DNA from 3 places in the Klebsiella electrica genome. Region 1 is predicted to be linked to each of the others. Evidence: predicted binding sites of a transcription regulator. Region 1 holds the regulator's gene; each other region holds the start of a gene.

Region 1 (2,273 bases):
GCTGTTTGGCTGCGGCGATCAGGAAGACTACGCGGAATACTTCTGCGACGCGCTGGGCACCATTCGCGATATCGTTGAGCCGCGCGGCGCCACCATCGTTGGCCACTGGCCGACAGCGGGCTATCATTTTGAAGCCTCTAAAGGCCTGGCGGATGACGATCACTTCGTCGGTCTGGCTATCGATGAAGACCGCCAGCCGGAATTGACCAACGAACGCGTAAGCCAGTGGGTTAAGCAGGTCTCTGAAGAACTGCACCTCGAAGAAATTAAAAATGCCTGATGATTGTGCGGCGTTACCGTAAAGTTTCGCCGCATTAATAGATAGAAGCAATCAAACAAATAGCTACAAGTTTTTAACTTTTAATCACATATCTGTACAATGTCCTCTGATTTAACGAGGTCAGGTGACGCAGTTTGTAGCTGGGGCCTCGTTTTTGACAGCATACAAGGCCCGATACTTGCAGTTTTCATTTGACGACAGCAGTTCTATAATGAGACGCATTGCATCGGGTGATTCTCTGTATTACTTCCGCTGATGGAAGTAGATCGTTTAGCAACAGGACAGATTCCGCATGACTGACAACAATACCGCATTAAAGAAGGCTGGCCTGAAAGTCACACTTCCTCGATTAAAAATCCTGGAAGTCCTGCAGGAACCGGATAACCATCACGTCAGTGCGGAAGATTTATACAAGCGCCTGATCGACATGGGTGAAGAGATCGGTCTCGCTACTGTTTATCGCGTGCTGAACCAGTTTGATGATGCGGGCATTGTGACTCGTCACAACTTCGAAGGCGGTAAATCTGTTTTCGAACTGACCCAGCAGCATCATCACGATCACCTTATTTGCCTCGATTGTGGCAAAGTGATCGAATTCAGCGATGAGTCTATCGAAGCGCGTCAGCGTGAAATCGCCCACCGTCATGGCATCCGTTTGACCAACCACAGTCTGTACCTTTACGGTCACTGTGCGGAAGGCGACTGCCGTGAAGATGAACATGCACACGACGCGCTGGAAAAGTAATTTCCCACCGCGTGAACCGCAAAAAGCCAACCTGACGGTTGGCTTTTTTTATGCGCGAAATCTGCCGCGCCCCCTGCCCTCGTACGCGAGTTGACGTTACCGCATTCCGTCTTACCCCCTGGGATGGTGGTTGATGCGCGCTGCACTTATCAACCGGCGGAACATCAACGCTGAAACGCCAACGGGCGAAGATAATGCTCCGCCCGTTTTCACTCTGTCGTCCGTTTTATTTCGTCGTGTTGTTGCTGCGAATCCCTTTCCAGATGCGATCGCAACGCGCTTTCACCGCCTGATCATTACCGGTACGGGTCGCCTGAATACACTGTTGGTAATCAAGAACGCGCACGCTTTCCTGGTTGGCAAACGCCTGATGCTGTTTCTCTTCTTTCAGCACGTCCAGAACGCTCTGGCAGGCCTGAACCTTGTCCGGGTTCCCTTCTGCCGTATTGATACAGGCGCTATAAGCCTCTTTTAGTTTCGAATCTTCCTTCGGCGCGGGAGCCTGCGTGCAGGCAACCAGACCCGATGCCATAACCGCGATGAGCAATAGCTTCTTCATAATTAACCTCTCAGGTTTGCGGCAGATTTACATCTGCCGCAGCGGCATCAGAAAATAGTGAACGGAGCGATAACCATGAACTTCACGTCACGCTCATCCTGGAAGATGTTGCCATAGCCACCGCTCCAGCTCGGGATATCGGAGTGGTTGTCGTATTGGGTAAAGTGCAGTTTAAACAGCGTTCCTTTTGCCCGGCCGTCCTGTACGGTGTACATCGCATCGAGGCTATACGCGGACTCTTCCGTAAGCGCCCCATCTGCGACGTCTTGTGAAAATTGTCCTGTCTGGCAACAATCGCGCCCATCTATTTTGATGGACACGAACGATGAATTCCCAGACAACAAAAGATATTCCCTGCTTCCGTTCTTATTTGCCTGATGCCCTGCGTTTAAGATTTGAAGATAAACTGACCATCCGGGCCATCGCTCAGCGCCTCGGTCTCAGTCATTCCACAATACATACGCTTTTTCAGCGCTTTATTGCATCCGGTATCGCATGGCCATTGCCCGATTCAGTCTCATTCGCTCAGCTTGACGCCATCCTTTATGCCAACAGAAAAAATGAATCCACTCGCCCTGAAATCAGCGAGGAAAAATGGCGAAAAGAACGGCGAGCCAGCTACAGCCGTGAATTTAAGGTCAGTCTGGCTAAGCAGGCATTACAACCCGGTGCTGTTGTTGCCCGGATCG
Region 2 (2,273 bases), 2.4 Mb from region 1:
CATCGCCACAAACTCGTTCGAAACCAGTTTGGTGGCCATAATACTGCCCACCTGCAGCGCCTCCCCTGCCGGTACGCCCATGACCCAGGCAACCGGATAGAAGATGTAGCCAAGGATCCCCTGGAAGGAGATGCTGTAGCCAAACCAGCCGGTAACGGTAGCAAACAGGGCGTTCAGCGCGGAGATCAAGGCGATGAAGCCGATCAGCATGGCGGCAACGATAATGGCAACTTTAAAGCCCGCCAGAATGTATTCACCCAGCATTTCAAAGAAGCTCTGACCTTCATGCAGGTTGGACATCTGCAGGTTTTCTTCTTTTTCTTCAACGCGGTACGGGTTAATCAGCGACAGGACAATAAAGGTGCTGAACATGTTGAGCACCAGCGCAGCCACGACATATTTAGGCTGCAGCATCGTCATGTATGCACCGACGATAGACATGGAAACGGTCGACATCGCGGTCGCAGCCATGGTGTACATCCGGTTGCGCGACATTTTGCCCAGAATATCTTTATAGGCAATAAAGTTTTCTGACTGGCCCAGAATCAGGGAACTGACGGCGTTGAATGATTCCAGTTTGCCCATGCCGTTAATTTTGGACAGCACGGTACCAATGGCGCGAATGACGACTGGCAGGACGCGAATATGCTGCAAAATACCGATCAGCGCAGAGATAAAGACGATAGGGCACAGAACTTTCAGGAAGAAGAAAGCCAGGCCTTTGTCATTCATATTACCGAAAACGAAGTTGGTCCCTTCGTTGGCAAAGCCGAGAAGTTTTTCGAACATCTCGGAGAAGCCTTTCACAAAACCCAGACCGATATCAGAGTTCAGGAAGAACCATGCCAGCAAAACTTCAATGACAAGTAATTGAATAACATAACGAATGCGAATTTGGTTACGGTTATGACTGACCAGAAGAGCCAGTATAGCCACCACTACGATCGCGAGGATAAAATGCAAGACGCGGTCCATATTTGCTCCAAATATGAGGCAGGTTAGATTTCTGTGCACATTCTATGTAACAAGACCAAAGAAAACGAGATCAAATCCACACTATTGCAATGAACTGTGACCAATCGCCAAATTAGTGATCAAACATACATTTTTGTTATGTAGCGTAAAGGTTTTAAAAGTTGCTTAGATTGTACTAATCTGTGAATCGGCGAGATGCGAATTCATCAATGCCACTTTTTTCGTTGTTAGCCGCTATCGTTCCCGCCTATCAAAGCAATAATGATCATCTTTCTAAACGAACTTGATAATCATTCGCATTTTGATAACATGAAACATAGCAAAGGCTATATTTCAGAGGCAGAAAATGACTAGCAGTCGCGTTGAGAATAGCAGCGGTCGCGCAGCGCGCAAGATGAAGCTCGCATTGATGGGGCCTGCGTTCATTGCTGCCATTGGATATATCGATCCCGGCAACTTCGCCACCAATATTCAGGCGGGCGCCAGCTTTGGCTATCAACTGCTGTGGGTGGTGGTATGGGCAAATCTGATGGCGATGCTGATTCAGGTGCTATCGGCAAAGCTCGGTATTGCTACGGGTAAGAATCTGGCGGAACAGATTCGCGATCACTATCCGCGTCCGGTGGTGTGGTTTTACTGGGTACAGGCGGAAATTATCGCCATGGCGACCGACCTCGCCGAATTTATTGGCGCAGCCATTGGCTTTAAGCTGATTCTTGGCGTGTCGTTACTGCAGGGAGCGGTATTAACCGGGATTGCCACCTTCTTGATCCTGATGTTGCAGCGTCGCGGGCAAAAGCCGCTGGAAAAAGCGATCGGCGGTTTACTGTTGTTTGTTGCCGTCGCCTATATTGTGGAACTGATTTTCTCCCAACCGGCGCTGGCGCCGCTGACGAAAGGGATGATTATCCCGAGTTTGCCGAACGGTGAAGCCGTGTTCCTGGCCGCCGGTGTGCTTGGCGCGACGATCATGCCACACGTCATCTATTTACACTCGTCGTTAACGCAGAATCTGCACGATGGTACGCGCAAAGAGCGTTATCACGCCACCCGTTGGGACGTTGCGATTGCGATGACCATTGCCGGGTTTGTTAACCTGGCGATGATGGCCACCGCCGCTGCGGCATTTCACTTTAACGGCCACACCGGGATTGCCGACCTCGATCAGGCATATTTGACGCTGGAACCGCTGTTAAGTCACGCGGCTGCGACTATCTTTGGCCTGAGTCTGGTGGCCGCTGGTTTGTCATCGACGGTGGTGGGAACGCTGGCAGGACAGGTCGTTATGCAGGGCTTTA
Region 3 (2,273 bases), 1.9 Mb from region 1:
GAGCAGTGCGCCGGGTTCCTGCGCATCAACCACGGCGACAACCCGCTGGATGCTTCCACCGTTCACCCGGAAGCCTACCCGATCGTTGAGCGCATTCTGGCCGCCACCCGGCAGGCGTTAAGCGATCTGATGGGCAACAGCAGCGAGTTACGCAATCTGAAAGCGGCCGACTTCACCGATGAAAAATTCGGTGTGCCAACCGTCACCGACATTATCAAAGAGCTGGAAAAACCCGGCCGCGACCCGCGTCCGGAATTTAAAACCGCGAAGTTCGCCGATGGCGTGGAAACCATGAACGACCTGCTGCCGGGCATGATCCTTGAAGGTGCGGTCACCAACGTCACTAACTTTGGCGCCTTTGTCGACATCGGCGTGCACCAGGATGGCCTGGTGCATATTTCGTCGCTGTCAAATAAATTCGTCGACGATCCGCATACCGTCGTCAAAGCTGGCGATATCGTGCAGGTTAAAGTGATGGAGGTCGACCTGCCGCGTAAACGTATCGCGCTGACCATGCGTCTGGACGAGCAGCCGGGCGAGAGCAACGCCCGACGCGGCGGCGGTAACGATCGTGCGCAGGGCGCTCGTCCGGCGGCAACAGCGGCGAAACCGCGCGGTCGCGAGGTACAGTCAGGTGGCAACAGCGCCATGATGGACGCACTGGCAGCGGCCATGGGTAAAAAACGCTAATCCCTCCCCGGCCCCTCATTGCAGGGGCCATTTTTCCCGACCCTTTCTCTGACCCAATAGAGGGTTACTGCAAAACCGCTTAGCGGCGGCGAATAAAGGCGGGTAAATAAGTTAATTCTCAAGGTTTCATTTTATTAACCAATGAAACCTTAATTAAACATTAGATGACAAAATAAATATTCCCCTTATTTATCGCTACAGCGCAGACCTTGCGCCATATCAAAGAAGCAGCATATTTCCGGCAAATGGTGCTTATTAAGCCATTTATGTATTGATGATAAAAACCATTATCATTATCATCATTTGCAGTAAGTTTCTGTTTTTCTCCGTTGGCTATGCTCTCCGGTGCTGTGCGATGAGCGCACACGGAAAACTCTCGTTCAGTTAGCGATTACAGGTAGGCCCTATGCAATTCACTCCTGATAGTGCGTGGAAAATCACGGGTTTCTCTCGCGATATTAGTCCGGCTTATCGTCAGAAACTGTTGTCTCTTGGCATGCTGCCAGGATCCTCTTTTAATGTGGTCCGCGTCGCGCCGCTCGGCGATCCCGTACATATCGAAACCCGGCGCGTAAGCCTGGTATTACGCAAAAAAGATCTCGATTTAATAGAACTGGAAGCGGTCGCACAATAACACCTGATCCGGTACTCAGAGTCTGAAATATGAAAAAGTTAACTCTTGGTTTAATTGGTAATCCGAACTCCGGTAAAACAACATTATTTAATCAGCTTACCGGTGCCCGTCAGCGCGTCGGCAACTGGGCCGGGGTCACCGTCGAGCGCAAAGAAGGGGCCTTTACCACCACCGACCACCAGGTCACGCTGGTGGACCTGCCCGGCACCTATTCGCTGACGACTATCTCTTCACAGACCTCTTTAGATGAGCAGATCGCCTGCCACTATATCCTCAGCGGCGATGCCGACATGCTGATTAACGTGGTCGACGCTTCAAATCTGGAACGCAACCTCTATCTGACACTGCAATTACTGGAGCTGGGCATCCCCTGCATCGTTGCCTTGAATATGCTGGATATTGCCGAGAAGCAAAAAATCCGCATCGACGTTGACGCGCTGGCGGCCAGACTGGGTTGCCCGGTGATTCCGCTGGTCTCGACTCGCGGACGCGGTATCGAAGCTTTAAAAATGGCCATCGATCGCCACCAGCAAAATACGTCGCTTGAACTGGTGCACTACCCGCAGCCGCTGCTGCGCGAAGCCGAAAAGCTGGCTCAGGAGATGGTGCCGGAGATCCCCCAGCGTCAACGCTGCTGGCTGGGTCTGCAAATGCTGGAGGGTGATATTTACAGCCGCGAGTATGCCGGGAACGCTGCGCATAAGCTCGATGATGCCCTGGCGAATCTGCGCGCGGACATTGACGATCCGGCGCTGCATATCGCGGATGCCCGCTATCAGAGCATTGCCGCCATCTGCGATGCCGTCAGCAACACGCTCACCGCTGAGCCGAGCCGTTTCACCACCGCGATGGACAAAATCATCCTCAGCCGCGTGCTGGGACTGCCCATCTTCTTATTTGTCATGTACCTGATGTTTTTGCTGGCGATCAACATCGGCGGCGCGTTACA

What was found. Region 1 encodes Fur, which represses iron uptake genes when iron is present. Its sites were predicted from a motif close to ATAATAATGAGAACNACTATCAA; they were not measured.
Region 2: Electrica_RS06805 (Nramp family divalent metal transporter) is a predicted target of Fur. The motif match lies at 1,259-1,281, and genes of this name have one in related genera.
Region 3: feoA (ferrous iron transporter A) is a predicted target of Fur. The motif match lies at 968-990, and genes of this name have one in related genera.

Annotation. Positions count from the first base shown of each region.
Region 1 is NZ_CP041247.1:3,757,096-3,759,368, forward strand. It holds gene fldA (flavodoxin FldA) at 1-280, shown strand, start outside; gene fur (ferric iron uptake transcriptional regulator) at 573-1,025, shown strand; gene chiQ (ChiQ/YbfN family lipoprotein) at 1,252-1,584, opposite strand; partial or broken gene Electrica_RS17965 (ChiP family protein) at 1,632-1,826, opposite strand; gene tnpA (IS66-like element accessory protein TnpA) at 1,910-2,273, shown strand, end outside.
Region 2 is NZ_CP041247.1:1,403,506-1,405,778, forward strand. It holds gene Electrica_RS06800 (NupC/NupG family nucleoside CNT transporter) at 1-975, opposite strand, end outside; gene Electrica_RS06805 (Nramp family divalent metal transporter) at 1,322-2,273, shown strand, end outside.
Region 3 is NZ_CP041247.1:361,589-363,861, reverse strand. It holds gene Electrica_RS01625 (Tex family protein) at 1-690, shown strand, start outside; gene feoA (ferrous iron transporter A) at 1,097-1,324, shown strand; gene feoB (Fe(2+) transporter permease subunit FeoB) at 1,354-2,273, shown strand, end outside.